DNA from 3 places in the Agromyces sp. NPDC058126 genome. Region 3 is predicted to be linked to each of the others. Evidence: predicted binding sites of a transcription regulator. Region 3 holds the regulator's gene; each other region holds the start of a gene.
The links. The regulator HrcA, encoded in region 3, represses chaperone genes, less so after heat shock. The targets are predictions, from matches to a motif close to TTNGCACTCGNNNNNNNCGAGTGCNAA.
Positions count from the first base shown of each region.

Region 1 (10,284 bases), on a different contig from region 3:
CGACGGTGATGCGACGCGTGAGCCTCGAGCTCGTGTCGGCGTCGCTCGGGATCACGTCGGTGTGACCGGGCAGGAGGAGGACGTCGTCGTACGTGAGTCCCGTGAATCCGAACGGATCTGCCTGATCCATGACTTCCCTTCGTATGGAGAGCACCCCTGTCGGGCGCGTCGTCGTCGTGTTGGCGGTGCATCAATGTTAAGCGAGTTTGCACCGCGGGCATTCCCCGGATAACAATCGAGGGCCTGTTGTGCTCATGTCGGAAACACATGGGACATAATCGGCACGTACCGTCGACGACGTCGTCAACGGGAAAGGATCGGTCCCGGAGGTCCAAGAAGCCTCCGGTGACCCCTTGGAGGTGCAGTGGAACCCACGAGAACAATCCAGACACGCTCTCGCGGGAGGTGGCTTCTCCTCCTCGGAATACTTCTGTCCGCACTCACTCTGTCCGGCATCGCAGCGTCCCCTGCGATGGCGGAGGATGGGAGTACGGCCTCGGAGTCCGAGGAGTACGAATACCACTTCCGTGGAAACGTGCAGTACAACGGCGAGCCGCTCGAAGGAGTGGGCATATCGCTCGAAGGGAACGGCTTCGAAGCCGAGACCGAGACGGATGCCGACGGCCGCTGGGAGATCGGCGTGCCCGAGAAGGCCACCTACGAGGTGACCCTCGACGAGGACACGCTGCCGAAGGGCGTGGTCGTCGCCGAGGGCGGCGCGACCCGTGAAGCCGAGTTCGGCCTCACGAAGAACGCCTCGGTGAACTTCTTCCTCGGCGAAGGCAACCGTGTCACGGTGAGCTTCTTCGACCAGTTCGCGCAACGACTGTTCAACGGCATCAACTTCGGATTGCTGCTGGCGCTCGCCGCGATCGGTCTCTCGCTCATCTTCGGCACGACCGGGCTCTCGAACTTCGCGCACGCCGAGCTCATCACCTTCGGTGCGCTCATGGTGCTCACCTTCGGGTCGAACCTCGGCTGGCCGTTGTGGGCGGCGATCGGCATCGCGCTGCTTTTGAGCGCGGCCCTCGGCTGGGGGCTCGACGCCGCCATCTGGAAACCGTTGCGGAGGAAGGGCGTCGGCGTCATCCAGCTCATGATCGTGAGCATCGGTCTCTCGCTCGCGCTGCGCTACACGTACCAGTTCTTCTACGGCGGTTCGACGAGCCAGCTGCCCGGCGCGACCCTGCCGAGCGACATCCGCATCGGCCCGATCGCACTCTCGTGGGTCGACCTCCTGAGCATGGGCGTCAGCATCGTCGTGCTCCTCGCGGTCGCGTTCTTCCTGCTGCGCACGCGCATCGGCAAGGCGACCCGCGCGGTCTCCGACAACGCCAGCCTCGCCTCCGCGAGCGGCATCGACGTCGACGGGGTCATCCGCATCGTCTGGGTGCTCGGCGCACTGCTCGCCGGCCTCTCGGGCATCCTCTGGGCGTACTTCCGTCCGGGCGTCAGCTGGGACATGGGCTTCCAGATCCTGCTGCTCGTCTTCGCCGCGGTCACCCTCGGCGGTCTCGGCACCGCGTTCGGCGCCCTCGTCGGCTCGCTCATCGTGGGCGTGTTCGTCGAGCTGTCGACCCTGTGGCTGCCGAGCGACATGAAGTACGTGGGCGCCTTGGTCATCCTGATCCTGGTGCTGTTGTTCCGGCCGCAGGGCATCCTGGGCCGTCGTGAGCGAATCGGATAGGAGGGGACGACCATGATCGACTGGGGAGCAATCTTCGGAAACGCGGCCGTCGAGCTGATCAGCCCGACGACAGCCGCCTACGCGCTCGCCGCGCTGGGTCTGGCGATCCACTTCGGCTTCACCGGCCTGCTGAACTTCGGCCAGGCGGGATTCATGCTGCTCGGCGCCTACGGTTACGCCATCCCGGCGCTGAAGCTCGGCTGGCCCTGGTGGGCCTGCCTGCTCAGCGCACTCGTGGCGTCCGTGGTGTTCGCACTCATCCTCGGTATCCCGACGCTGCGATTGCGCGCCGACTATCTCGCGATCGTGACGATCGCTGCAGCCGAAGTGCTGCGGCTCGTCTTCACGACCAACGAGTTCCAGCCGGTGACCGGTTCGGCCAACGGACTCTCCGAGTTCCAGGCCGGGCTGCTCGAGTTCAACCCGTTCCCGCCCGGGCGCTACGGCTTCGGCCCGTGGGTGTTCGACAACCGGGTGTGGTTCTTCCTCGTGCTCGCCTGGGTCGTCGTCGCGCTCGCCGCGCTGCTCACCTGGCTGCTGATGCGCAGCCCGTGGGGCCGCGTCATCAAGGGCATCCGCGAAGACGAGGACGCCGTGCGCTCGCTCGGCAAGAACGTCTACTCGTACAAGATGCAGAGCCTCATCCTCGGCGGACTCTTCGGCACCCTCGCCGGCATCATCTTCGTGATGCCGCGTGCGGTCGTGCCGTCGTACTTCCAGCCGACGCTGACCTTCATGGTCTACGCCATCCTGCTGCTCGGCGGCGCCGCGACCATCCTCGGACCGATCGTCGGCTCGATGGTGTTCTGGGTGCTGCTCTCGTTCTTCTCGGGCTTCATCTCCCGGGCGGTCGAGGCGGGCTGGTTCCCGTTCATGACGCAGGTGCAGGCCGGTCAGCTCCGCTTCATCCTCGTCGGCATCGCGATCATGCTGATCGTCATATTCATGCCGCAGGGCCTCCTCGGAAACCGGAAGGAGCTGGCTTTTGTCAAGTGATGCCACTCCCACGTCCAAGCCGGTGAAGACCACGGGTCTCCACATCGGCGATGCCGCCCCCGGCGTCAAGAAGCACGACCCGATCCTGATCGCCGACGGCGTGAAGCGCACGTTCGGCGGCCTCACCGCCGTCGACGTCGAGCACGTCGAGATCCCGAGGGGCGCCATCACGGCGCTCATCGGGCCGAACGGCGCCGGGAAGACGACCTTCTTCAACCTGCTGACGGGCTTCGACAAGCCCGACACCGGCACATGGTCGTTCGACGGGCGCGCGCTCGCGCACGTGCCCGCCTACCGGGTCGCCCGCATGGGCCTGATCCGCACGTTCCAGCTCACGAAGTCCCTCGCCCTGCTCTCGGTCATGGACAACATGAAGCTCGGCGCGAAGGACCAGGTCGGCGAGAACCTCTTCCGCTCCCTCATCCCGTCGCTCTGGCGCAAGCAGGACGCCGCGATCGAGGAGAAGGCGCTCGAGATCCTCGCGCGATTCAAGCTCGACGCCAAGAAGGACGACTACGCGGCGAGCCTCTCGGGCGGTCAGCGGAAGCTCCTCGAGATGGCGCGGGCGCTCATGAGCGACCCGACGCTCGTCATGCTCGACGAGCCGATGGCCGGTGTGAACCCGGCGCTCACGCAGTCGCTGCTCGACCACATCCTCAACCTGAAGGCCCAGGGCATGACCGTGCTCTTCGTCGAGCACGACATGCACATGGTCCGGCACATCGCCGACTGGGTGGTCGTGATGGCCGAGGGCAAGGTCGTCGCCGAAGGCGACCCGCACACGGTGATGGAGGACCCGGCGGTGATCGACGCCTATCTCGGCGCCCACCACGACGCCGACCTCGGCTCCACCGACACCGGTCACGTCGAAGCACTGAAGGAGCTCCTCGATGACGAACAGTAGCCCTGCCCCGTCGCTCGCAGAGCCGCCCGCCGGCGAGCTCGTCGTCGAGGTGCGCGACGTCACCGCCGGGTACCTGCCGGGCGTGAACATCCTCAACAAGTGCTCGCTCACGGCCGCGCAAGGCGAGCTCATCGGCATCATCGGCCCGAACGGCGCCGGCAAGTCGACCCTGCTGAAGTCGATCTTCGGACTCGTGAAGGTCCGCGAAGGCGGCATCTTCCTGCACGGCGAGGAGATCACGAACCTGAAGGCGAACAAGCTCGTCGCCCAGGGCGTCGGCTTCGTACCGCAGACGAACAACGTGTTCCCCTCGCTCACCATTCAGGAGAACCTCGAGATGGGGATCTTCCTGAAACCGAAGGGCCTGAAGGAGCGTCTCGAGTTCGTCACCGAGATCTTCCCCGAGCTCGGCAAGCGCCTCGGTCAGCGGGCCGGCTCGCTGTCGGGCGGTGAACGGCAGATGGTCGCCATGTCGCGCGCGCTCATGATGGGGCCGCACGTGCTGCTCCTCGACGAGCCGAGCGCAGGTCTCTCCCCCGTCCGACAGGACGAGGCCTTCCTCCGGGTGAAGGAGATCAACCGCGCAGGCGTGACGACCATCATGGTCGAGCAGAACGCCCGCCGCTGCCTGCAGATCTGCGACCGCGGCTACGTGCTCGATCAGGGTCGCGACGCCTACACGGGCACCGGCCGCGAGCTGCTCAACGACCCGAAGGTCATCGGCCTCTACCTCGGCACCCTCGGGCAGGACGAGGAGTAGCCGCAGGCGAACGGCGAAGGGGCGGATGCTGCGGCATCCGCCCCTTCGTCGTTCGTGGAGCGGGCGGCCCGTCAAGCACACGCCCACCCCGCGCCCGCGCCCTCGCCCACGCCCGCGCCCGACGAGTCAGGCTCGGGCTCACGGGCTTGCTCGGTCCCGCTGTGGCGCGCGGGGCCGTTCGGGTGAGGGTTCGGCCCGCCCCGGCTGCTGCTCGGGCCTGCGGGGCGCTCCGGACCGTTCGACCGCCGGCACTCGCACTGCGCACTCCGCCCGGTCTCTCGCGGCGCTGAAGGGCGGCGCAGCGCGCGGACACCGGGCGAGGGGGTGTCCTGCATCCCGTCGCGTCGTCGGCACCGCTGCACGCATCGCCCACGTTGCCGAACCCGTGCCCCGTCGCGACAACTCCCCCCGGGAGCCCACAAGCGGCCTCCGACAGCCAGGGCGGGCGCGCGGGTTGCGGAGGAAGCCCGGAGCCTCGGGTCGGGTCAGCGTCCCCCGTCGGGCGCACCCGGCCCGGCCCACGTGAAACCCCTCGGGGACTCCCCCGCGCACAGGAAAGGGCCCCGGCCGAAGCCGGGGCCCTTCACTTCACCTTCGTGCGTTGGATCAGCCGTCGCCGATGCGCTCGTAGGTGTTGTCGTCGAGGTACTGGAAGATACCGATCGTCGCCTCGGTGGGGTCGCCGTTCTCGTCGAACGTGATCGGGCCCGACGGTCCGTCGTAGTCGATCTGCTGTCCCTCGGCGAGGAGCGCGATGCCGTCCTCGTACGTCGTGACCTTCTCGCCGTCACCGGTACCGCCCGAGACCTGCTGGAGGTACTTGGCGATCTCGGCACCGTCGGTGCTGTTGGCCGCGTAGGCCGCGAGCGCGAGCAGCACGACGGCGTCGTACGACTCGGCTGCGTAGCTGTAGTCGGTCAGGTCGGGGTCGACGCCGAGCAGACGGTCGGTGAAGTCACCGAGGGTGCCCGTGTCGAGACCCGGCAGCGTGCCCTTCGAGCCGGCCACGAGGCCCGGTGCGAAGTCGGCGCTGTAGTCGGACAGGTTGCCGTCGACGAAGTAGAGCTGGTCGCCGGGGTAACCCGAGCCGACGAGGGCCGGCGTGATGATCTTGGCCTGGTCGAACGTGATCAGTGCGATCGCGTCGGGGTTGGCCGCCGTGACCTCGGCGATCTGCGCGTCGAAGCTCGAGTCGCCCTCGTTGAAGAGCGCCTCGGCGACGACCTCGCCACCGGCCGCCTCGAAGGCGTCCTTGGTGAACTGCGCGAGACCGGTGCCGTACGAGTCGTTCAGCACGATGAGGCCGAGCGTCGCGTTGCCGTCCTCGGCGATCAGGTTGCCGAGCACCTCGCCCTGCAGCACATCGGACGGAGCCGTGCGCCAGTACAGGCCGTTGTCGTTGTAGTCGGTGAAGTCGGCCGAGGTGTTCGCGGGCGAGAACTGGATGACGCCCGCCGCCACGATCTGGTCGATGACGGTCTTCGAGACACCCGACGACGCGGCGCCGATGATGGCCGAGACATCCTGCGAGAGGAGGTCGGTCACCGAGACGGTCGCGGTGTCGGTCGTGGTGTCGCCCGAGTCGCGGAAGACGACCTCGACGGCGAGACCCGAGTCCGCCGCGTTGACGTCGTCGGCACCGAGCTGGACACCCGCCTCTTCGGGCGGGCCGAGGAATGCGAGCGCACCACTCTGCGGCAGGATCGTTCCGAGCTTGAGCGCGAGGTCGCGCTCGCCCTCGGCGATGGGCAGGGCGTCACCGGCGTCCGTGGCCGGTTCGGATTCGGCAGGGGCCGGGGCACCCGTGCTGCACGCAGTGAGGAGGAGGGCACTGACGCCGGCGATGGCGACACCCGTCCAGGCTGCGCGAGCCGAGCGCGAGGCCGTGGCCTTCGCGAAAACGCTCATGTTGCTCCTTGGGACTGAAGGAATTGGTACACAATGCAGCGCCGTGGTGACGCCGTTGTCTGACAGTATTCCGGGGCATCCGCGGAAACAAGTCACCCCGGTCACAACCCGGTAACACCCGCCCGGATTGTTACCTGACCGACATCCTTCGGCGGTTCTGCGCACGAAATCAGCGTCATTCGACGTCATCATGCGCGGATTCCGCAGGGCGGACGACGCTCAGACCGGCTCGGAGACGACCCGTTTCGACGCGCGCCGCGCTCCCCGGATCAGGTCGACCGTCAGCACGGCGAGGGCCGCCCACACGAGCGCGAAGCCGACCCATCGCTCGGGCGGCATCGGCTCGCCGAGCAGCACCACGCCGACGAGGAACTGGATGAACGGGGCGAAGTACTGGATGAAGCCCATGTAGATGAGGGGCAGTCGGCGCGACGCCGCCGCGAACAGCAGCAGGGGAACGGCCGTGACGGCGCCGGCGCCGAGCAGCAGCACGGTGTGCCAGGTGCCTTCGGTGCCCATCGTGAGCCCGGTGGTCGCGGCGACCCACCAGAGCTGCACCGCGGCGAGGGGGGCGAGCCACAGGGTCTCGAGGGTCAGTCCCGAGACGGCGTCGACGCGCGGGCCGACGCGCTTCTTGATGAGCCCGTAGAAGCCGAACGAGAACGCGAGCAGGAGCGCGATCCAGGGGAACTGCCCGTGGCCGACGGCGAGCACGACCACCGCGACGATGCTGATGCCGACCGCGACCCACTGCGTCGTGTTCAACCGCTCGCGCAGCACGAGCACCCCGAGGAACACGGTCACGATCGGGTTGATGAAGTACCCGAGCGAGGCCTCGACGACCTGCTCCGAGACCGCCGCGTAGACGTAGGTCTGCCAGTTGACGAAGATGAGGGCGCCCGCGGCCCCCATCGTGAACAGCACTCGCCGGTCGCGGAGCAGGGCGAAGAACGCACCCCACCCGCGCGTCACCGTGATGAGCAGCGCGCAGAAGACCAGCGAGAGCAGGATGCGCCACGCGACGATCTCGAGTGAGCCCGTCGGCGCGAGCGCGATGAAGTAGATGGGGAGGAAGCCCCAGAGCAGGTAGGAGGAGATCGCGTACCCGAGCCCCGGCCTGCTGATGCCCTGGTGCGTCGGCGCATGAGGGGTCTCAGGGCGGGGATTCACCGATACAGACTACGCCCGCGCGGGTCGATGGCCAACGCGGCGGCTGCGGAGACGCAGAACGGCCCGGATGCTCAGCATCCGGGCCGTTCCGAAGGTTCGGTTCGCTCAGCGAACGACGACCGCGAGCACGTCGCGGGCCGAGAGGACGAGGAAGTCCTCGCCGCCGAACTTGACCTCGGTGCCGCCGTACTTCGAGTAGATCACCTTGTCGCCGACGGCGACGTCGAGCGGGACGCGGTTGCCGTTGTCGTCGATGCGGCCGGGGCCGACCGCCACGACCTCGCCCTCCTGGGGCTTCTCCTTGGCGGTGTCGGGGATCACGAGGCCCGACGCGGTGGTCTGCTCGGCCTCGACCTGCTTGATGACGATGCGATCCTCGAGCGGCTTGATGGAAACCGACACGGTTGCCCCTATCTCTCTGATGAAGAAACTGTCTTGCGAAGACTGATTAGCAGCCTCTGAGTGAGAGTGCTAAGCCGAGTCTAGGCGCGTTTTGGCACTCGTGCAACGTGAGTGCCAGTCCGTTCACGCGCGGCGAACACGGCGGCCGGATGCCCCGCGCCGTCGCCGCTCGGCGGCCGCGCGCCGCGGTGCTAGCGTGGCCGGGTGGAACGCTCCGAGCTCGTCGAACTCCTCTCGCCCGAGGGGCTGCGGCTCCTCGACGGCCTGCCCGAATGGGACTCGAAGGCCGACATCGTGAAGACGGTCGCCGCGCTCCGCCGCCAGGGGCATCCTGCGTCGCTGGTCGCCACCGTGCTCAGCCAGGCGAAGCTCCGCGCGAAGGCCGCCGCGAAGTTCGGCCCGTTCGCCGCCCGCATGCTGTTCACGGAGGCGGGGCTCGAGCAGGCGACGCGCCTGCAGGTCGCCGCCCTCCACGCCGGCCGCTTCTCACGGGCGGGCGTGCGGCACGTCGCCGACCTCGGCTGCGGCATCGGCGGAGACGCCCTGGCCATGGCCGCGATCGACCTCGAGGTCACCGCCGCCGACGCCGACGAGGTCACCGCCGCGATCGCGGCGTACAACCTCACTCCGTTCCCGCACGCCCGCGTGCTGCACGAGCGCGCCGAGGAGGTCGCACTCGGCGGCATCGGCGGCGTCTGGCTCGATCCGGCGCGACGCACCACCACCGGCGGCACGACGACGCGCATCGCCGACGCCTCGGCGTACTCGCCGAGCCTCGACTTCGCGTTCGGGCTCGCCGACCGGCTGCCGGTGGGCGTGAAGCTCGGGCCGGGCACCGACCGCGACGTGATCCCCGCGGGCGCGGAGGCGCAGTGGGTCTCCGTCGACGGCGACGTGGTCGAACTCGGCGTCTGGCTCGGCGCGCTCGCGCGCCCGGGCGTCGGCCGTTCGGCGCTCGTCATCCGCGGCGAGCTCGCGCACGAGCTCACGGCGACGGCCGACTCCCCCGACGCCCCCGACGGCCCGCTCGGCGACTACCTCTACGAGCCCGACGGGGCGGTCATCCGGGCACGGCTCATCGGCGATCTCGCCCGGGCGAACGGAGCCTGGATGCTGAGCCCCGGCATCGCCTACCTCACGGCCGACACGGCGTTCGACTCACCGTTCGCCCGTGGGTTCCGGGTGCTCGAGCGCCTGCCCGCCGACGAGCGCGGGCTGCGGCAGGCGCTGCAGGCGCGCAGCGTCGGCACGCTCGAGATCAAGAAGCGCGGCGTCGACGTCGACCCCGCCGCGCTGCGGACGCGCCTGAAGCTGAAGGGGTCGGAGCGGGCGACGATCGTGCTCACGCGCGAGCAGGGGCGCCACGTGACGCTGCTCGTCGAACGGATCTGACCGCCGCTCGTACGGGCCGGAGTCGGCGGCCGAAGGTGCTGCAGCCGCGTCAGGCCGGCAGCGCGCCGAACACGATCGCGTAGTAGCCGATCCAGAGCGCCGAGAACACGAGTCCGCCGAGCCCCGTTCCGATGCCGATGAACGCGAGCGTCCGCCCGTGCTCCTCGCGGCGCAGGCCGAGCACGCCGAACACGATGGCCGCGATCGAGAGCGGCAGCATCCAGCCGACGAACAGCGACGCCGTCGCACCGATGATGCCCGTGACCGCGGCGACCCAGCTGTACGCGCGGCTCTGCTGCTGCGCCTCGACGACCTCGCTCTGGTCGTACTCGGGCCGATGCACCACGAGCAGCTGGCCGGTCGAGATGCGCCGGAGCTGCCCGGTGTCGACGGGCACGTCGAACTCGCGCACGACCGGGTCGGCGCGGAGCGTCGGCTCGGCGGGGCGGTAGGGCGCGAGCGGGTCGTCGAGCGGGGTCTCGACCTCGGTCGGCGGCACGAACGTCGGTCGCTCGTCGCCCTCCCGCCCGGTCGGATCGGCGAGTTCGCCGTCGGGCCGGGACGACGCGGACGGCGGGCCCGCGGACTCGGATGGAGCTCCATTGACGGGGGGCTCCGCCCCAGAACGGCGGTCGGGGGCCTCGCCCTCGGGCGAGACCCCCGCACGGTCGGTCATGTCACCCTCAGTAGATGTCGTAGTCGCCGTAGGGGACGCTCGCGAAGAGCACGCTCCAGAGCACGATCGACAGCAGGCCGATGGCGATCCCGACGAAGCCGGTGATGATGCCGGTCAGCCACATGCCCTTCGCGGCAGGCTCCTTGCGCTTGCCGATGAAGCCGAGCACCACGGCCGCGGCCGGGATGAACAGCTGCATGATGCCGCCGACGAAGGGGATCCACACGACGGCGAATCCGCCCACGATGCCGAGCACGCCCGCGATGAGCGAGATGAGGCTGAACACCGGGGTCGGCTTGCTCGGTGCGGTGCCGTACGCACCGTACCCGGGCTGACCGTACGCGGGCTGCGCCGGCGCACCGTAACCGGGCTGAGCGGGAGCACCGTAA
Region 1 is NZ_JBHVTS010000002.1:183,982-194,265, forward strand. Features, by position in the region: gene guaB (IMP dehydrogenase) at 1-130, opposite strand, end outside; gene ACFVTR_RS06060 (branched-chain amino acid ABC transporter permease) at 473-1,687, shown strand; gene ACFVTR_RS06065 (branched-chain amino acid ABC transporter permease) at 1,703-2,683, shown strand; gene ACFVTR_RS06070 (ABC transporter ATP-binding protein) at 2,673-3,587, shown strand; gene ACFVTR_RS06075 (ABC transporter ATP-binding protein) at 3,574-4,347, shown strand; gene ACFVTR_RS06080 (ABC transporter substrate-binding protein) at 4,954-6,255, opposite strand; gene rarD (EamA family transporter RarD) at 6,475-7,425, opposite strand; gene groES (co-chaperone GroES) at 7,531-7,827, opposite strand; gene ACFVTR_RS06095 (SAM-dependent methyltransferase) at 8,032-9,219, shown strand; gene ACFVTR_RS06100 (DUF4190 domain-containing protein) at 9,269-9,895, opposite strand; gene ACFVTR_RS06105 (hypothetical protein) at 9,903-10,284, opposite strand, start outside.
Region 1: a site for HrcA is predicted at 7,919-7,945, ahead of groES (co-chaperone GroES). Genes of this name have one in related genera too.

Region 2 (10,284 bases), on a different contig from region 3:
TGTCGCGGACCTGCTTAGAAGTCCATGCCACCCGTGGGGTCGCCGGCCGGAACCGGGTTCTTCTCGGGCTTGTCGGCGACGACGGCCTCGGTGGTGAGGAAGAGGCCGGCGATCGAAGCCGCGTTGAGCAGCGCCGAGCGGGTGACCTTCACCGGGTCGTTGATGCCCGCAGCGAGCATGTCGACGTACTCGCCGGTCGCGGCGTTGAGGCCCTGGCCGACCGGGAGGTTGCGCACGCGGTCGACCACGACGCCCGGCTCGAGGCCGGCGTTGAGGGCGATCTGCTTGAGCGGGGCGTCGATCGCGACGCGCACGATGTTCGCACCGGTCGCCTCGTCGCCCGAGACCTCGAGCTTCTCGAAGGCGGTCTTGCCGGCCTGGATGAGCGCGACGCCACCACCGGCGACGATGCCCTCCTCGACGGCGGCCTTCGCGTTGCGGACCGCGTCTTCGATGCGGTGCTTGCGCTCCTTGAGCTCGACCTCGGTGGCCGCACCCGCCTTGATGACGGCGACGCCGCCGGCGAGCTTGGCGAGGCGCTCCTGGAGCTTCTCGCGGTCGTAGTCGGAGTCGGTGTTGTCGATCTCCTTGCGGATCTGCGCGACGCGGCCGGCGATGGCCTCCTCGTCACCGGCACCCTCGACGATGGTCGTCTCGTCCTTGGTGATGATGACCTTGCGGGCCTGGCCGAGCAGGTCGAGGGTGACGTTCTCGAGCTTGAGGCCGACCTCCTCGGAGATGACCTGGCCGCCGGTGAGGATCGCGATGTCCTGGAGCTGCGCCTTGCGACGGTCGCCGAAGCCGGGAGCCTTGACGGCGACCGACTTGAAGATGCCGCGGATCTTGTTGACGATCAGGGTCGCGAGCGCCTCGCCGTCGACGTCCTCGGCGATGATGAGCAGCTGCTTGCCGGTCTGGATCACCTTGTCGACGATGGGCAGCAGGTCCTTGATGTTCGAGACCTTGCTGTTGACGATCAGGATGTAGGGGTCCTCGAAGACCGCCTCCTGGCGCTCGGGGTCGGTGACGAAGTACGCCGACAGGTAGCCCTTGTCGAAGCGCATGCCCTCGGTGAGCTCGAGCTCGGTGCCGAAGGTGTTCGACTCCTCGACGGTGACGACGCCCTCCTTGCCGACCTTGTCGATCGCCTCGGCGATGAGCGCACCGATCTGCTCGTCGGCGGCCGAGATCGACGCCGTGGCGGCGATCTCTTCCTTCGTCTCGACGTCCTTCGCGTTCGCGAGGAGCTCGGCCTCGACGGCCTGGACGGCCTTCTCGATGCCGCGCTTCAGCGAGATGGGGTCGGCGCCTGCGGCGACGTTGCGGAGGCCCTCGCGCACGAGCGCCTGGGCGAGCACGACCGAGGTGGTGGTGCCGTCGCCGGCGACGTCGTCGGTCTTCTTGGCGACCTCCTTGACGAGCTCGGCGCCGATCTTCTCGTACGGGTCGTCGAGCTCGATCTCCTTGGCGATCGACACGCCGTCGTTCGTGATCGTGGGGGCGCCCCACTTCTTCTCGAGCACGACGTTGCGACCGCGCGGGCCGAGGGTCACCTTGACGGCGTCGGCGAGCGTGTTGAGGCCACGCTCGAGGCCGCGGCGGGCCTCCTCATCGAAAGCAATGATCTTTGCCATGTGTGTTTCTCGCCCCTTCTCGGACGTCTTCAAAGATTCGTGATTAGCACTCAAATCACGTGAGTGCTAAGACGATTCTGGCACTCGACCGCCACGAGTGCAAGCGAGCCCGGCGCCCTCGGTGCACGCCGAGCGCGAACAACGCGGGGCCCGTCACGGGGCGAACGAGGCGCTGCCGCTCTCCGGCAGGAGTTCGATCCACGTGTTGCCGGGCGCGAGCCGCAGCGGTGAGCCGTCGTCGGCCGTGAGCACGATCGGCGAGGCCGCGGCGTCCTTCGACCAGGTGCCGTGCGCCGTGCGGCCGCCGACCGACACCCAGGCCTCCCCCGACCCGATGAGCACGGTCTTCGGCACCTCGCCGTAGCGCCAGTCGATGCCGACCTCGAGCGTCACGACGTTCGTCGCGCGCACCCGTGCGCCCCCGGCCTCGAGGTCCGCGGTCCCCTCCTGCGAGCGCAGCCACGAGGACGAACCGGCGTCCCAGTCCCACGACGGCGATCGCCCCTCGGAGAAGACGAGGGCGATGCGCGAGGTCGGCGCGGCGGCGAAGGCCGGATCGGCGAGCGGGTCGGCCGTGCCGTACTCGAACAGCACGGGCGGCGGTTCGAGCTTCGCGTTGCGCGCCATCGTCTCGGTGGCGTCGAGGATCACGTCGTGCGGGCCCGGCCGCTCGTCGGCCCGGGAGTACAGCCCTGTCTCGTCGAGGTCGAAGACGACGTTGACGAGCGGGGTCGCCATCATCATCGCGACGAACTGGTCCTGACCGCCCGAGTACGCGATGACGCCGCCGAGCGGGGAGGCGATGTCGGGATCCATCGGGCGGATGGAGCGCACCGGCCCGATCGCGTCAGGCATGTCGGAGTGCCAGACCGCGAGGTAGCGGGTGAGGCCGCCCTCCACGAGTTCCTCGAAGACGAGGTCGGTCCGGTTCAGCGCGATCTGCGGTCGCGCATCTTCATGGTTGTCGATCTTGGCGGCGAGCGAAGGATGCTGCGGCGCGTCCGGGTCAGTCGGCGTGCCCCGGAGCGGGGAGTACGCCACGGCGAACGGCTGCGAGCTCCCGACCGGCCGGGGCTCCACGGTCGGCGTGGGGGTCGGCTCGGGCGGCGCCTGCTGGCAGCCCACGACGAGCACTGCCGCGACGGCGACGACGGCGAGGGCGGCCCCTCGTCGCCGAAAGGTCGCTCGGACCCCCGTGGCCATGGCCACATGCTAGCGAGGCGCGGGGAGCGTCGGCCTCCGTTCCTCCCCGGACACGCCGAACGCACCGTCGGAGGGGCGACGGCGCGTTCGGAATACGTGTGCGCTCAGGCGGGACGAACGGCCTCGGCCTGCGGTCCCTTCGACCCCGTGCCGACCTCGAAGACGACCTGCTGGCCCTCTTCGAGCACCTTGTACCCGGCCATGTCGATGGCGGAGTAGTGGACGAAGACGTCCTGGCCGTCCCCGTCGACGGTGATGAACCCGTATCCCTTTTCAGCGTTGAACCACTTGACGGTTCCGTTCGCCATTCGTTGCTCCCATGTTGCGGTGTGTGGATCAGCACCTGCCTGTCGCCTGTACCGGGTCGCCCTCGACGCGGGCGAACGAGGCACCTGAGGTGCCGGACGTGCACACGGGCTCGGGCGACCAACTCCAGATAGTCACACCGCGCCGTCCGGACGCAAGGGGGTGCGCGTCACGAATGGTCGCAGAATGGCAACGATTCGCCCGGCTCAGCCGGCCGTGGCCTCCGCGTAGTCCGAACCGAGCACGAGCACGAGCGGCGTGCCCGTCTCGGCGAAGCTCTCGGAGAGGCGCACGTCGGCCTCGGGCAGCAGCGTCGCGACGCCGCGCGCGGCACCCTCCAGGTCGGGAGTCGCGTAGTAGACGACCGTCTCCGTGAGGTCGCTCGCACTCGCGTTGGCCGTGGCGTCGACCGGCACACCGCCGGCGGTGAGCGCCTCGGTGGCCTTGGCCGCGAGCCCGGCGGTCGTGGTGCCGTTCAGCACGGTCACCTTCACCTCGGGCGCGATCGTCGGCTCCGCGGTCGCGGTCGGCGTCGGCGTCGAAGCCGGGTCGGGCCCGCTCGCGGCGTTCAGCCGGTCGTTGAAGATCATGACGCCCGCGATGCCGACCCCGGCGAGCACCACGGTCGCGAGCGCGGCCCAGCCGAATCGGATCCATCGCGCCCCGCGGCGGGCGGGCGCGCGATGGGCGCCGACGCGGTCGATGCCGTGCGGGATCGTGTCGAAGCGATCGCGAGGGAACTTCTGCGCCATGTGATCCAGATTCGGGTCGGGGCCGGGCTCAGTCGAGCGGTCGGCCGAGGGGAATCGAACGGCTGGAGCGTGCCGCCCGACGCGCCGAACGCATCCGCTGCAGTCGCTTGACGAGCATCGGATCGTGGCGGAGCGCCGCCGGCGAGTCGATGAGCTCGCCGAGAATCCGATAGTAGCGGGCGGCGGAGATGTCGAACTCGTCGCGGATCGCCTCGGCCTTGCGGGCGGGCTGCTGCCACGCGCGCGCCTCGAAGGCGAGCACGCGGAGCTGGCGGTCGTCGAGGCCGACGGCAGCCGGTCGGTCGGGCACGCGCTCCGCGCTCATCCGTTCCTCCCGTCGCGGCGGTCGACGCACCGCCTGCAGCACATACTAGGGAACGCCCGCCGAGAGTGCGCCGAGTGATCGCGGCGTGTGCCGTCGGCCGGAACAGACCGCCGCTCCGCGGTGTTGCATCCGTTGCGGCCGCACCCGTCCGGCCGAGCTGAGACGATTGAACCCGTCGACCGCACCCCGAGAGGAGCACCCCATGTCCTACCCCGTGAACAAGAGCGATGCCGAGTGGCGAGCCGAGCTGGGCGACGACCAGTACTCGGTGCTCCGCGAGGCGGCGACCGAGCGCCCCTGGACGGGCGAGCTGCTCGACGAGGAGCGCGCCGGCGTCTACAACTGCGCCGCGTGCAAGGCCGAGCTCTTCAAGAGCGGCACGAAGTTCGACTCGGGCTGCGGCTGGCCGAGCTTCTTCGAGTCGGTGCGCCCTGAGGCGGTCGAGCTCATCGAGGACCGGACGCTCGGCATGGTCCGCACCGAGGTCCGCTGCGCGAACTGCGGCTCGCACCTCGGCCATGTCTTCCCCGACGGGTTCGGCACCCCCACGGGCGACCGGTACTGCATGAACTCGCTCGCCCTCGGCTTCACGCCCGAGTCCTGAGGTGGCGTCGGTTCGCGAAGCGGCGCTCGCCCGGCGTTCGGCGCCGAAGGTGACGGATGCCGCGCCCGACGACGCCGAGCTCCTCGAGCTGCTCGGCGTCGCCGAGCGGGTCGCCGACCACGCCGCCCTCCGGCCGTGGCGCACGATCGCGCTCCGCGGCGCCGCTCGCGAGCGGCTCGGCTCAGCCCTCGTGGCTGCGTCGGGCTTCGAGGGCCACGCGGCCGAGATGCTCGCAGCCAAGCCCCTCCGGGCGCCGCTGGTGCTCGCGCTCGTGCTCTCGCCGCGATTCCACCCGAAGGCGCCCGAATGGGAGCAGCTCGCCGCCGCCGCCGGCGTCGGTCACCTCCTGAGCCTGCTCCTCGACGAGGCCGGCTGGGGCGTCATGTGGCGCACGGGGCCGTTCACGAGGCATCCGGCCGTCGCCGAGATGCACGAGCTCGGCCCGGGCGAGCAGCTGCTCGGCTGGCTGTACGTCGGCGGGCGACCCGACGGCGGGCGCCCCGGGCGCCCGTCGGAGCGTCCGGCGCCGCGGTTCAGTTCGATCGACTGACCGCGGCATCCTCGCCCTCGCCGGGCTCGTCCGCGCGGTGCCGGTGGCGCGACCACCGGATCGACGCGACCGCGACCGCGATGACGGCGAGCACGGTACCGCCGATCGTGGCGGCGTCGACCGGCCGGCCGGTGGGCAGCAGCAGGTCGAGGGCGAGCGCCCCGGCGAGCTGACCGGCGACGCCGCAGAGGGCGAGCATCAGCACGCCGATGACGCGCACGACGAGCGCCTGCCCGGCGATGAAGATGCAGCCGATCGCACCGCCGAGGTAGAGCCAGGGCTCAGCCGGCAGCCGCTCGGGCCATCCCGCGATCGCCGCGTGCCCGAGCATGACGACCACGAGCGCGACGGTGCCGACGAGGAAGTTGCCGAACGCCGCGGTGAGCGCGCTGCCCGCCTCGGCCTTCACCCGCCCGTTGACGGCCTGCTGCCAGCCGACGCCGAGTCCGGCGACGAACGGGAACAGCATCACGAGCAGCGGCACGTCGTGCGCGAGCTGCGCCGACACGGCCCAGCCGATCGCGACGAGTGCGAGCAGCGCACCGAGCACGCGCATCGGGGTGAGCGGGCGCCGACCGCCGGGGCCGAGTCCGATCAGGTCGAACACGATGCCGCCGATGGTCTGGCCCGCCACGATCGCGACCGTGAACATGGCCACGCCGAGCACGCCGGCCGAGAGCCCCTGGGTGACGACGAACCAGGCGCCGGCGAGCCCGCCGAGCACCATCCACCACGCGAGGCGCCCGGCACGGAGGCCGGCGAGGACCCGCCCAATGCCCTCCCGGCCCGGGCGCCACACCGTGAGCGCGACCGTCAGGATGACGAGTCCCGTGCCGAACGAGATCGCCGCCGCCGTGTAGGGGTCGTCGAGCTCGGCGGCGAGCTGGCCGTTGATGCGCGACTGGACCGCGGTGCCCGCGCCGAACACGATCGCGAGCACGACCGCGATCCAGAGCGGCATGCGGGTGCGTTCGACATGCGGATGGACGTGCGCATGTCGGTGGGCGGGGCTGTGCGGTTCGGCGTTCGACGGTGCGCCGGCGATGTCTTCGGTCAAGAGCCGGCTACGGGACTCGAACCCGTAACCACCGCTTTACAAGAGCGGTGCGCTACCAATTGCGCCAAGCCGGCAGAGGGCGGAGGCCCCGTCGGATCATCCTACCCGGGCGGCACCGACGACGAAGGCCCGGCGCGAACGCCGGGCCTTCGTCGGGATGAGTCGCGACTACGACGCGGGCGTCGGGGTGGGGGTCGGGGTCGGCGTGGAGTTCGACTCCGAGAAGGCCTCGCCCGTGGCCTGCAGCACGAACGACTGGAACTCGGCCGGGTCGGTGAGCGAACCCACGTACTGCTTGCCGTTCACGAGCACGGTCGGGGTGCCCTTGATCGACTCGAGGTCGGAGTTCGGCACGGGCTGCGTGAGCGCCCGCTCGGTCGCGTTGTTCACCCAGCCGAAGAACTCCTTCGAGTCCATGCAGCTCTCGATCGTGCCGACCGACGATGCACCGGCCTCCTTCACGAAGCCCTTGATCTCGTCGTTCGTGAGACCGGTCGATCCCTCCTCGGGCTGGTTCGCGAAGAGCAGCGCGTTGAAGTCGAAGAACGACTCGGGCGAGGTGTCGGCCACGCACGCCGCGGCGTTCGCCGCACGCAGCGAGTATTGGGTGCCCGCCGACTTGTTCGTGAGGATCGCGAGGGGGTGCGTCTCGAGGGTGGCCGCGCCCTGCTCGACCATCGTGCGGATCGTCTCGCCGTTCGTCGTCTCGAACTGGCCGCAGAAGGGGCACAGGTAGTCGACGTAGACGACGATGTTCGCGACCGTGCCGCTGTCGTCCTGCTCGGTGGGGATCGGGTCGGCGTCGGCGGGGAGCGACTTCGTCTCGACCGGGGTGACGACGCCGTCGACTCCGGTGAGCAGGATGCCGTTGCTGGCCATGTTGGCGGGGCCGGGGCCCGCGGGCTTCATGTTCTGCACGACGACGCCGATGACCAGGCCGATCACGAGGATGACGGCGACGGTCACGCCGCCGACCAGCAGGAACTTGTTTCGGCGCTCACGCTTCTTCTGCGCTTCGCGCAGCTCCCTGGCCTTCTCGCGCGCGGCTTCGCGCTGCTGGTTACGGGTGGGGCGTGGCTGGTTCGATCCGCCGTTGCTCATCGATGGTCACTCCGGTCGCTGTGTGGGCGCGCGCGAGTGCAGGCGCACGCAATGACGATAGTAGGGAGGATGGCTGTGAATCACCCAAACGGCCACTGAACGCGCCCTCCACCTCCACCGGGCCGCAGCTGAGGATGCCTCGGGGTCGGCGCCGGGGCATCCACCCCACTGGTCGGGAGCCCCCTTCGCGCGTGCGATACTGAGGAGGCGTCGATGTCGACGCGCTTCCATTCACTACGGATCGTCCGGCACGTACCTGCCGGTGAAGGAGAGAAAGCACCATGGCGTCAGTCACGTTCGACAAGGCCACCCGCCTGTACCCGGGCGGCACCCGCCCCGCGGTCGACCAGCTCGACCTCGAGATCGCCGACGGCGAGTTCCTCGTGCTCGTCGGCCCGTCGGGTTGCGGCAAGTCCACGTCGCTCCGCATGCTCGCGGGCCTCGAAGAGGTCAACGACGGCAACATCTTCATCGGCGACCGCAACGTCACCGACGTGCCCCCGAAGGACCGCGACATCGCGATGGTCTTCCAGAACTACGCGCTGTACCCGCACATGACGGTCGCCGAGAACATGGGCTTCGCGCTCAAGATCGCCGGCGTCGGCAAGGAGGAGCGCGCCGCGCGCGTCCTCGAGGCCGCCAAGCTCCTCGACCTCGAGCCCTACCTCTCGCGCAAGCCGAAGGCCCTCTCGGGCGGTCAGCGCCAGCGCGTCGCCATGGGCCGCGCCATCGTGCGCCAGCCCCAGGTCTTCCTCATGGACGAGCCGCTCTCGAACCTCGACGCGAAGCTCCGCGTGCAGACCCGCACGCAGATCGCCTCGCTGCAGCGCCGCCTCGGCGTCACCACCGTCTACGTCACGCACGACCAGACCGAGGCGCTCACCATGGGCGACCGCATCGCCGTGCTGAAGGACGGCCTGCTCCAGCAGGTCGGCACCCCGCGCGACCTTTACGAGAAGCCGCAGAACGTGTTCGTCGCCGGCTTCATCGGCTCGCCCGCGATGAACTTGTTCCACGCCGACCTCGTCGAGTCGGGCGTCAAGTTCGGCTCGGCCGTCGTGCCGGTCGACCGCGACGTCCTCGCCGAGGCCACCAGCGCGGTCGCCACCATCGGCGTCCGCCCTGAAGACATCGTCGTCTCGTCGACCCCGGGCGAGGGCCTCGAGGTCGACGTCGACCTCGTCGAGGAGCTCGGCGCCGACGGCTACCTCTACGGCCACTCGACCGTCGAGGGCAAGCGCACCGACATCGTCGCCCGCGTCGACGGCCGCGCGCACCCGAACGCCGGCGAGAAGGTGTACCTCACCGCGACGCCGAACCACGTGCACCTCTTCGACGCCGAGTCGGGCGAGCGCCTCGGCAACAAGGCCGTCGTCAGCTGACCTCGCGCCTCATGACGACCGATGCCGGTCGGGCGGTTCGCCCGGCCGGCATCGTCGTCCTCCGAGGGCGCCCACGGGGCATCCGCACGTCTGGAAGGATCGACCCATGAGCGGTTCACTCTCCATCACCTCGCTTCGATGCTGCCCGACCCGGCTACGCTGAGACGACGATGAGCGGATCACTTTCCATCACTTCGGCGATGGCCGACCCGGCCCTCCTCGACCTGCCGTGGCACCTTCCGCTCGAGTCGTGGCCGAGCGACACGATCGCCGCCCTCCCGAAGGGCATCTCCCGCCACCTCGTGCGCTTCGCGCACCTCGGCGGGCACGTCGTCGCCATCAAGGAGACGACCGCCGAGATGGCGAAGGGCGAGTACGAGATGCTGCGGACGCTGCAGCGCCTCGAGATCCCCTGCGTCGACCCCGTCGCCGTCATCACGAACCGCAGCGACGACGAGGGCGACGAGCTGAAGCCCGTGCTCGTCACCCGGCACCTGCGATTCTCGCTCCCGTACCGCGCCCTCTTCTCGCAGACGCTGCGGCCCGACACCGCGACCCGCCTCGTCGACGCGCTCGCGGTGCTGCTCGTGCGCCTGCACATCGTCGGCTTCTTCTGGGGCGACGTGTCGCTCTCGAACACGCTGTTCCGCCGCGACGCGGGCGCCTTCGCCGCCTACCTCGTCGACGCCGAGACCGGCAAGCTCTACGAGGGCGGCCTCTCGAACGGGCAGCGCGAGAACGACCTCGAGATCGCCCGCGTGAACATCGCCGGCGAGCTCCTCGACCTCGAGGCCGGCGGCAAGGTCGCCGACGAGCTCGACCCCGTGCGCATCTCGAACGGCATCGTCGAGGCGTACCGCAGCCTCTGGACCGAGCTCACCGGCTCCGAGTCGTTCTCCTCGGCCGAGCGCTGGCGCATCAACGAGCGCGTCAACCGCCTCAACGAACTCGGCTTCGACATCGAGGAGCTCGCGATCAAGACGGATGCCTCGGGCACGACCGTGCGGATCCAGCCGAAGGTCGTCGACGCGGGGCACCACCAGCGCCGGCTCCTCCGCCTCACCGGCATCGATGCGGGCGAGAACCAGGCCCGGCGCCTGCTCAACGACCTCGACTCGTACCGCGCCGCCTACGGCAAGGGCGAGCTCGACGAGGAGATGGTGGCGCACGAGTGGCTCATGCGCGTGTTCGAGCCCGTGGTCCGCGCCATCCCACGCGAGCTGCGGGGCAAGCTCGAGCCGGCCGAGGTGTTCCACCAGCTGCTCGAGCACCGCTGGTTCATGGCGCAGCAGGCGGGGCACGACATCCCGCTCGCCGAGGCAGTGACCTCGTACATCAACACCGTGCTGCGCCACCGTCGTGACGAGGCC
Region 2 is NZ_JBHVTS010000002.1:35,345-45,628, forward strand. Features, by position in the region: gene groL (chaperonin GroEL) at 15-1,634, opposite strand; gene ACFVTR_RS05435 (DUF3048 domain-containing protein) at 1,788-2,837, opposite strand; gene ACFVTR_RS05440 (cold-shock protein) at 2,942-3,145, opposite strand; gene ACFVTR_RS05445 (LytR C-terminal domain-containing protein) at 3,350-3,895, opposite strand; gene ACFVTR_RS05450 (DUF3263 domain-containing protein) at 3,924-4,220, opposite strand; gene msrB (peptide-methionine (R)-S-oxide reductase MsrB) at 4,423-4,824, shown strand; gene ACFVTR_RS05460 (nitroreductase family protein) at 4,826-5,374, shown strand; gene ACFVTR_RS05465 (DMT family transporter) at 5,358-6,431, opposite strand; tRNA gene ACFVTR_RS05470 (tRNA-Thr) at 6,433-6,505, opposite strand; gene ACFVTR_RS05475 (DsbA family protein) at 6,600-7,532, opposite strand; gene ACFVTR_RS05480 (ABC transporter ATP-binding protein) at 7,814-8,914, shown strand; gene ACFVTR_RS05485 (DUF4032 domain-containing protein) at 9,085-10,284, shown strand, end outside.
Region 2: a site for HrcA is predicted at 1,678-1,704, ahead of groL (chaperonin GroEL). Genes of this name have one in related genera too.

Region 3 (10,284 bases):
GGTCGCCGCGGCCGTTGCCCCGGAGGCGCGTCACGCCGCGGTCGCGCACGGTGACGACCTCGCCGCTCTGCACTCCGGGCTTGAGCTCGACCTCGACGTCGCCGTCGAGCGCGTGGATCGTGGCGGTCGTGCCGAGGATCGCATCGGTCATCGCGACCTCGAGGGTCGCGAGCAGGTCGTCGCCGTTGCGGCTGAACACGTCGTGGTTCTTGACCTTGATCTCGAGGTAGAGGTCGCCGTTCGCGCCGCCGGCGGGGCCGGCCTCGCCGGAGCCCGGCATCTGCAGCCGCACACCCGTGTCGACGCCCGCGGGGATGTCGACGGGGACGGTGCGACGGGCGCGCACGCGACCCTGCCCCTGGCAGGTGACGCACGGCGTCGCGATGATCGTGCCGTAGCCGCGGCAGGTGCCGCACGGGCTCGAGGTCATCACGTTGCCGAGGAGCGAGCGCACCTGGCGCTGGATCTGGCCGCTGCCCCGGCAGATGTCGCAGGTGACGGGCGAGGTGCCCGGCTGGCAGCACGACCCCTGGCAGGTCTCGCAGCGCACGGCCGTGTCGACCTCGATGTCGCGGTGGGTGCCGAAGATCACCTCGTCGAGACCGACCTCGACACGGATCAGGGCGTCCTGACCGCGCTCGCGCCGCGACCGCGGCCCCCGGGTCTGTTGGCCGGCCCCGAAGAAGGTCTCGAAGATGTCGCCGAATCCGCCGAAGCCCTGGCCGCCGAAGCCGCCCTGGTCGCCGAGGTCGTACTGCTGGCGCTGCTTCGGGTCGGAGAGCACGTCGTACGCGTGCGTCACCTCCTTGAACCGCTCGGATGCCTCGGCACCGGGGTTCACGTCGGGGTGGAGTTCGCGAGCCAGTCGGCGGTACGCCTTCTTGATCTCGTCGGGCGTCGCTTCGCGCGAGACGCCGAGGACCTCGTAGTGGTCGGCCACGGAGGGCTTGTCCTTTCGATTGCGGATGCCGGTCTTGCGACGGGCGGAAGGTCAGCTCTCGCCGAGCGTGCGGGAGAGGTAGCGGGCGACCGCGCGGACGGCGGCCATGCTGTTGGAGTAGTCCATGCGGGTGGGGCCGACGATGCCCAGTCGCGAGATGTCGCGGCCCGGGATCTCGAAGGCGCTCGAGACGATCGAAGTCTCGCCGAGCCCGAAGGAGGCGTTCTCGCGCCCGATGCGCACGGCGACGGCGTGCTCGTCGCCGGACATCTCGCCGAAGAGCTTCAAGAGAACGACCTGCTCCTCGATCGCCTCGATCACGCCGAGGATCGAGCCGGCGAAGTCCTGCTCGGTGCGCACGAGGTTCGCCGCGCCCGCGACGACGAGCCGGTCGCTGCGCTGCACCCGAGCCTGCTCGGCGAGGGTCGCGGCGAGCGTGTGCAGCACCGCCGCGTGGCGCGGGTCGACGGCGTCGATCTCGCCCGAGAGCAACGCCGTGGCATCCGCCATGGTGGTGCCGGCGACCAGTTCGTTCAGCCGCAGCCGCAGCTCGGCGAGCGTGCCCTCCTCGACGGGCTGCTCGAGCTCGGCGAGCCGCTGCTCGACCTGGCCCGAATCGGCGATGAGGATGCAGAGCACCCGGTTCGGCGAGAGCGAGACGAGCTCGACGTGGCGCACCCGTGCGCTCGCGAAGCTCGGGTACTGCACGACCGCGAGCTGCTTCGTGAGCTGCGAGATGAGGCGTACGGTGCGGGCGAGGAGTTCGTCGAGGTCGCTCGACTCGCCGAGGAAGGTCTCGATGGCCTGCCGCTGCGCGGAGCTCAAGGGGCGCACCTCGGTGAGCTGGTCGACGAAGACCCGGTAGCCCTTGTCGGTGGGGATGCGACCCGAGGAAGTGTGGGGGGCCGCGATCAGCTCCTCCTCCTCGAGGAGCGCCATGTCGTTGCGGATCGTGGCCGCCGAGACGCCGAACGCGTGCCGCTCGACGATCGTCTTCGACCCGACGGGCTCGCGCGACGCGACGTAGTCCTGCACGATCGCCCGAAGCACGGCGAGACTGCGTTCTGAGGCCATGCCCCGCTCCCTCCGACGACTTAGCACTCGTTCTGTCTGACTGCTAATCATATCGCGACATCCGACGACGAGGCCGTTGCCCGCGGCGGTTCGCGGCGCTACCGTATGGATGTCCCGCGAGTCGTCACGACCGCGACCCCCTCCCGAAACCCGAGATCACCGAAGCCCGAAAGGCGCGTCATGACCGAGCCCAACGCCCAGCAGCCCGACCCCAACAGTCAGCCTCAGCCCGCAGCCGCCGGCCCCCTCACCCAGGAGCAGGACCTGCAGTGGGCGTCCTTCGCGCACCTCGGCGGCATCATCGGGTTCCTGCCCTCGCTCATCATCTGGCTGGTCTTCAAGGACCGCGGCCAGTTCACGAACACCGAGGCCAAGGAGGCGCTGAACTTCCAGATCACCGCCACGATCGCGTACGTCGCCATCCTCATCGTGAACTCGATCCTCACCGCGATCACCTTCGGCTTCTGGGCGCTGATCGGCTGGATCCTCCCCCTCGCCCTCTGGGTCGTCGTCATCGTCTTCTCGATCCAGGGCTTCCTCAAGGCGAAGGACGGCAACCACTACCGCTACCCCTTCGCGATCCGCCTCATCAAGTAAGCAGCACCTTTCGAGCGCGCCGCCGGGGCTCTTCCCGCGGCGCGCTCTGCTGTGCCAGCATGACGGTTGACGAAGTCTCGCCTTCGGGCGACCCGAGCAAGGAGAACCCCATGTCCGACGCCACCCCGCCTCCCCCGCCGGCGAACCCGTACCAGCAGAGCCAGCCGCTGAGCCCCTCCGACGAGAAGCTCTGGGCGACGCTCATCCACATCGGCGGGGCGATCTTCAACTTCCTGCCGGCGCTCATCGGCTACCTCGTCCTGAAGGACAAGGGCCCCTTCATCCGCGGGCACTCCGCGACGGCCCTGAACTTCCAGCTGACGATCCTCATCGCCTACGTCGTGAGCGGCCTGCTGATGTTCGTGTTCATCGGCTTCCTGCTCTACCCGGCCGTGTGGGTCATCAACATCGTGTTCTGCATCATCGCCGCGATCGCCGCGAACAAGGGCGAGCCGTACACCTACCCGCTCGCGATCAAGTTCGTCAGCTAGCTCTCGAGCAACTGCCGAACGACCGCGTCGGCCAGCAGCCGCCCTCTCCTGGTGAGCGTCAGCACACCCGAGAGGGCGGCTTTGGCGTCGACGAGGCCGTCGGCGATGAGCGCGGCGACCGCGTGCCGGCCGCCCGTGTGCAGCGTCGAGATCTCGAGGCCCTCGCGGATGCGCGCCCTGAGCAGCACCCGCTCGGTCTCGCGGGTCGGCGCGTCGAGCACCTCGCGTCCGACGGCCGGCGACACGCCCGCGGCGATGCGGTCGGCGTACGCCGAGGGGTGCTTCGCGTTCCACCAGCGCACGCCGCCGACGTGGCTGTGCGCGCCGGGACCGACGCCCCACCAGTCGTCGCCCCGCCAGTAGCCGAGGTTGTGGCGCGAGCGCTGCGCAGGGCTCGACGCCCAGTTGCTCACCTCGTACCACTCGTACCCGGCGGCTTCGAGGCGCTCGTCGACGAGCTCGTACATGTCGGCCTCGAGGTCGTCGTCGGGGGTCGCGAGCTCGCCGCGGCGGATCTGCCTGGCGAGCTTCGTGCCGTCCTCGACGATGAGCGCATAGGCGCTCAGGTGGTCGGGGCGCTGCGCGATCGCGTGCTCGACGCTGCGCCGCCAGTCGTCGAGCGACTCCCCCGGCGTGCCGTAGATGAGGTCAAGGCTGACGTCGAGGCCCGCGTCGCGCGCCCACCCGACGACGAGCGGCACGCGCTCGGGGTCGTGCGTGCGGTCGAGCGCGGCGAGCACGTGCGGAACGGCCGACTGCATGCCGAACGAGACACGGGTGAAGCCGCCGTCGGCGAGGCGGGCGAGGTCGTCGGGCCCGACCGAGTCGGGATTCGCCTCGGTCGTGACCTCGGCACCCGGCGCGAGCCCGAACTCGTCGCGCACCGCGCCGAGCATGGCGACGAGGTCGCCGGCAGGCAGCAGGGTCGGCGTCCCACCGCCGAAGAAGACCGTCTGCGCCGGTCGGGCGGGCAGTCCGGATGCCTCGAGCATGCCCCGTGACATCCGGATCTCGCCGATCGCCTGCCCGGCGTAGTCGCTCTGCTTCGCGCCGCGCAGTTCGTCGGAGGTGTACGTGTTGAAGTCGCAGTAGCCGCACCGCACCCGGCAGAACGGCACGTGCACGTAGACGCCGAACGCCCGCTCGTCGGCGCCGAGTGCGGCCGAGGCGGGCAGCAGGCCGTCGGCCGGTGCGGGTTCGCCGAGCGGCAGCGCGGCGCCCACGGCTACGCGCCGCTCGCGGGGTGGAGCGCCCGGAGCTCGTCGCGGGTGAGCTCGCGGCGACGACGGCGCCGCCAGGGCGCGACCACGGTGCGCACGCCGCCGGCGGTGGCGAGGATCGAGCGGATCGTCAGCCACACGGTGTCGTCGTCGCGGTGCTCGAGGATGAAGGACTCCTCGCCCGTCTCGGCGCCGTTCGACGTCGTGCCGTACGCGAATCCGATGCGGTTCGGCTCGTCGATGACGTAGACGACGAGCACGGGGATCTTCGCCGCGCCGAAGCGGCGACGCCGCACGAGCGTCGCGGTCATGCCCGCGGCGATGTACGCCGTGCCGTCGGCGCCGAAGCGATCTTCGGTGCGCGGCGCGGGCTGGTCGGTGAGGGGCGAGCCCTCGGGGTCGAACACGATGCCCGGGTACTGAGCGCCGGTGCCCGCGGAGACGTCGGCGACCGTGAATCCGGCGCCGCGCTGCACCCCCCAGGTCATGAGCGCCTCGGCCGAACGGTCGAACCGCTCACGGCCCGAGCCGAGCCGCACCGAATCCTCGGCGGGGCGGAGGCCCGTCGGCGGGTAGCGCAGGAAATCTGGGTCGAGGGTCGCGCCGATCGCGCCGTAGGTGACGGACTGGTCGGTGAACGTGCTTCTGCGGGTCATCCGGAGCTCTACTTCTTCGCGTCCTTCTTCTCGACGTCGCCGCTGAGAGCAGCGATGAACGCCTCCTGCGGAACCTCGACGCGGCCCACCATCTTCATGCGCTTCTTGCCCTCCTTCTGCTTCTCAAGGAGCTTGCGCTTGCGGCTGATGTCACCGCCGTAGCACTTGGCGAGCACGTCCTTGCGCATCGCACGGATCGACTCGCGGGCGATGATGCGGGCGCCGATCGCGGCCTGGATCGGCACCTCGAACTGCTGGCGCGGGATGAGCTCGCGCAGGCGCCCGGTCATGAGGACCCCATAGGCGTAGGCCTTGTCGCGGTGCACGATCGCGCTGAACGCGTCGACCTGCTCGCCCTGCAGCAGGATGTCGACCTTCACGAGGTCGGCGGCCTGGTCGCCCGTGGGCTCGTAGTCGAGGCTCGCGTACCCCGCGGTCTTCGACTTCAGCTGGTCGAAGAAGTCGAACACGATCTCGCCGAGGGGCATGTTGTACCGGATCTCGACGCGGTCCTCACCCAGGTACTCCATGCCGAGCAGCGTGCCGCGGCGCGACTGGCAGAGCTCCATGATGGTGCCCACGTAGTCCTTCGGGGCGAGGATGGCGGCCTTGACGACCGGCTCGCGCACCTCGGTGATCTTCGCGCCCGTCGGGAACTCGCTCGGGTTCGTCACCGTAACGGTCTTGCGGTCTTCGGTGGTGACCTCGTAGACGACGCTCGGCGCCGTCGCGATGAGGTCGAGGCCGAACTCGCGCTGGAGGCGCTCGGTCACGATCTCGAGGTGGAGGAGGCCGAGGAAGCCGCAGCGGAAACCGAAGCCGAGCGCCACCGAGGTCTCGGGCTCGTACACGAGCGACGCGTCGGAGAGCTTCAGCTTGTCGAGTGCCTCGCGGAGCTCGGGGTAGTCGCTGCCGTCGATCGGGTAGAGGCCCGAGAACACCATCGGCAGCGGCTCGGTGTAGCCGGCCAGCGCTTCGGTGGCGGGCTTCACGGCCGTGGTGACGGTGTCGCCGACCTTCGACTGGCGCACGTCCTTCACGCCGGTGATGAGGTAGCCGACCTCGCCGACGCCGAGACCCTTCGACGGCTGCGGCTCGGGCGCGCTCACGCCGATCTCGAGGATCTCGTGGGTCGCCTTCGTCGACATCATCTGGATGCGCTCGCGCGGCTTCAGCTGGCCGTCGATCATTCGCACGTAGGTGACGACGCCGCGGTAGCTGTCGTAGACGGAGTCGAAGATCATCGCGCGGGGCGGCGCGTCGGCGTTGCCGACCGGGGCCGGAATGCGCTCGACGACGCGGTCGAGCAGCTCCTCGACGCCGACGCCCGTCTTGCCCGAGACCTTCAGCACGTCGTCGGGCGACCCGCCGATGAGGTCGGCGAGCTCCTTCGCGTACTTCTCGGGGTCGGCGGCCGGCAGGTCGATCTTGTTCAGCACCGGGATGATCTCGAGATCGTTCTCGAGCGCCAGGTAGAGGTTCGCGAGCGTCTGAGCCTCGATGCCCTGCGCCGCGTCGACGAGGAGGATGGCGCCCTCGCACGCGGCGAGCGAACGCGAGACCTCATACGAGAAGTCGACGTGGCCGGGGGTGTCGATCATGTTGAGGGCGTACGCGCGGTCGCCCTGCTGCCAAGGCATGCGCACCGCCTGGCTCTTGATCGTGATGCCGCGCTCACGCTCGATGTCCATGCGATCGAGGTATTGCGCGCGCATGTCGCGGTCGCTGACGATGCCCGTGATCTGGAGCATGCGGTCGGCGAGCGTCGACTTGCCGTGGTCGATATGCGCGATGATGCAGAAATTGCGGATCGACGCAGGGTCGGTGGCGGCGGGCACCGGCGGGTTCACAGCTCTCGGAGACATCCAGACGATTCTCCCATGACTTCGCTTCAGACTTTCGACGGATGCCTCGCGGCGGGCCCCGAGACTACGCTCGAAGCACCATGATGACGGCTGCAACTGCCCTTGCGGGCGACGAGACCGTGGCGCGATCCGCGCTCCGGCCGGTGTTCGTCGCGCTCCGGCTCGGGCTGCACCTCCTGGTCGTCGGGCTCACGCTCTTCGTGATCGTGCGGGCACTGCTCGCCGACGACTCCGCCGAGGTCCCCATCACCATCCTCGCCGTCGCCTTCCTCGCCTGCTACGGCGCGGGCATCGCGACCGCGCACCGGCACCTGCCGACGTTCGCGCGCGTGCTGTGGCTCGCGTCGCTTCTGGCGCTCTGGGTCGGCATGTCGGCGCTCACGCCCGACGCGGCGTTCCTCGCCTTCCCGCTCTTCTTCCTCGAGCTGCACGTGCTCGCCGCCCCGATCTCGGTGCCGCTCGTCGTCATCACCTTCGGGCTCTCGGTGTGGGGCACGGCCACCCATCTCGGGTTCGAGGTGGGTTCGATCCTCGGGCCGCTGATCAGCGCGGGCGTCGCGATCGTCATCGGGCTCGGCTACCGCGCCATGTCGCAGGAGACACAGGAGCGCCAGTCGCTCATCCTCGACCTCATCGCGACGCGCGAGGAGCTCGCGGCGGCGAGCCGCGAGGCCGGCACACTGGCCGAGCGCGAGCGACTGGCCCGCGAGATCCACGACACCGTCGCGCAGGGACTCTCGAGCATCCAGATGCTGCTGCACGCGGCCGAGCGCGACGTCGACGACGAGCGCGTCGCAGAGAAGCTCCGACTCGCCCGCGAGACCGCAGCCGAGAACCTCGGCGAGGCGCGGCGCTTCATCCGCGAGCTCACCCCGCCCTCGCTCGACGAGCAGACCCTCCCCGCCGCGCTCCGCCGCCTCACCGAGGCCGTGAACGAGCAGGCGAGCCAGGCCGGCGCCGACACCCGCGTCGAGTTCGCGACGAGCGGCGACCCGGTGCTCCTGCCGATGACGGTCGACGCCGCGCTCCTCCGCATCGCGCAGGGCTCGCTCGCGAACGTGCTGCGCCACGCCGATGCCCGCGCCTGCTCGCTGACACTGAGCTACCTCGGCGACGAGATCGCGCTCGACATCGTCGACGACGGCCGCGGCTTCGACGCCGAAGCGGTGGCGCGGCGCGCCGATCCGGCCGAGTTCGGACTCCGTGCCATCCGCCGCAGGGCGGAGGAGCTCGGCGGCACGGCCGACCTCGAGACCGCACCCGGCGAGGGCACCGCCCTCTCCGTTCGCATCCCGGTGGTGCCCGCATGATCCGGCTCCTCCTCGCCGACGACCATCCCGTCGTCCGCGCCGGCATCAGGGCGATGCTCGAATCAGAAGCCGACCTCGAGGTCGTCGGCGAGGCCGCCACCGCCGAGGACGCGGTGCGGCTCGCGCGGGGCGACTCGGTCGACCTCGTCCTCATGGACCTCCAGTTCCCCGGCGCAGTGCAGGGCGCTGAGGCGACCCGCCGCATCCGCGCGGTGCCCGGAGCACCACGGGTGCTCGTGCTGACGAACTACGACACCGACGCAGACATCCTCGGCGCGATCGAGGCGGGCGCGAGCGGGTACCTGCTGAAGGACGCCCCGCCCGACACGCTGCTCGCCGCGGTGCGCGCGGCCGCGGTCGGCGAGCAGACGCTCGCGCCCGGGCTCTCGTCGCGGCTCGACGCCTCGCAGGCCTCGGGCGAGCGACTCACCGTGCGGGAGTCGGAGGTGCTCTCGCTCGTCGCCGAGGGGCGCACGAATCGGGAGATCGGCAAGACCCTCTTCCTCAGCGAGGCCACCGTGAAGTCGCACCTCGTGCACATCTTCACGAAGCTCGGCGTCGGCTCGCGCACGGCGGCCGTCGCGCGGGCCCGCGAACTCGGGGCGATCAGGGCGGGCTGAGCGATGCCTCGCGCCCGCATCGTGCTCGTGCACGGCATCCGCACCTCGGCGACGATGTGGCGGCGGCAGCTCGACGCGCTCTCGGCGCACGACCTCGACGTCGTCGCGATCGACCTGCCCGGTCACGGCACGCGCATCGGCGGCGACTTCTCGATCGACGAGACCATGACGATCATCGATGCGGCGTTGAACCCGGCCGCTTCCGACGCCTCGGCCGGTACCGACGCCCGTATCGGTGCCGACGCCCGTGTCGACACCGACGTGCCGCGACTGCTCGTCGGGTTGAGCCTCGGCGGCTACCTCGCGATCGAGTTCGCGGGAAGGCACCCCGACCGACTCGACGGACTCGTGGCGGCGGCCTGCGGAACGCTCCCCCGCGGCTCCGCCCTCTCCGCGTACCAGTCGCTCGCCGCCGCGATCGCCCGCACGCCCGACCGCGGGCGCGCGCTCAACGACGCCATGGCGGCGCTCTTCCTGAACAGCGACGCGGCGCGCGACGTCGTCGCCGGCGGGGTCGCGCTCGACGTGATGGGGCCGGCACTCGCCGCCGTCGGGCGCCTCGACCCCCGTGCGGCGCTCGCGAAGGTGCGGGTGCCGATCTGGTTCGTCAACGGGCGGTACGACCACTTCCGGCTGCAGGAGCGCACCCTGCTGCGCGCCGCGCACGACGCGCGACTCGTGATCGTGCCCGGCGCGACGCACCTGGTGAGCCTCACCCGACCCGACGACTTCACCGCCGCCGTGCTCGGCGCGGTCGCCGAGCTCGACCGTCGTGCCGCCGTTCGCCGCCGCCACGACGCTCGCCGCATTGGTGCCGCTCGCGCGTAGCTGGTATCGTTGTCTGTTGGCTTGCCGTGTGGGTCCCACCCCGCACGATCGCCGGGCACGAGCCCCTCTACCTCGTGACGGCACATCCTGTACCCACACGAGAACGAAAGACGAACCACACGTGGCAAACATCAAGTCGCAGATCAAGCGCATCAAGACCAACCGCAAGGCCGAAGAGCGCAACAAGGCCGTGAAGAGCGAGGTCAAGACCGTCGTCCGCGCCGCGCGCGAGGCCATCGCCTCGGGCGACAAGGACAAGGCCACCGCTGCCGTGCGCGTCGCCGGCCGCAAGCTCGACAAGGCCGTGTCGAAGGGCGTCATCCACAAGAACCAGGCCGCGAACCGCAAGTCGGCGATCGCGAAGCAGGCCGCCGCGCTCTGAGTCGCGTCGCACTGCAGTACGGCTGAAGGCCCCGCTCCGGCGGGGCCTTCGTCGTTCCGGGGCGGATACCTCGTGGTGCCGCCGCATCCGCCGGCCGCTCGTTGCGCGCCACCTGCGCACGCTCTGCGCCGGTTCACGCGGCGCAGACGGCGTCGAAGCGGCGCAGCGCCCAGGGAACTCGAGCGGCGCAGGGCGCGCCCGCGTGGCGCACGGCATGGCGCGCCACGGACGAGAGCTCGCGCCGCTCAGCGGCGGCCGCGGGCGGCGATGACGCCGACGAGGCGTTCGAGCGCGAAGACCG
Region 3 is NZ_JBHVTS010000003.1:122,874-133,157, reverse strand. Features, by position in the region: gene dnaJ (molecular chaperone DnaJ) at 1-940, opposite strand, end outside; gene hrcA (heat-inducible transcriptional repressor HrcA) at 992-2,014, opposite strand; gene ACFVTR_RS09595 (DUF4870 domain-containing protein) at 2,195-2,611, shown strand; gene ACFVTR_RS09590 (DUF4870 domain-containing protein) at 2,722-3,102, shown strand; gene hemW (radical SAM family heme chaperone HemW) at 3,099-4,325, opposite strand; gene ACFVTR_RS09580 (DUF1990 family protein) at 4,328-4,978, opposite strand; gene lepA (translation elongation factor 4) at 4,987-6,843, opposite strand; gene ACFVTR_RS09570 (sensor histidine kinase) at 6,927-8,153, shown strand; gene ACFVTR_RS09565 (response regulator) at 8,150-8,773, shown strand; gene ACFVTR_RS09560 (alpha/beta fold hydrolase) at 8,777-9,601, shown strand; gene rpsT (30S ribosomal protein S20) at 9,723-9,983, shown strand; gene holA (DNA polymerase III subunit delta) at 10,229-10,284, opposite strand, start outside.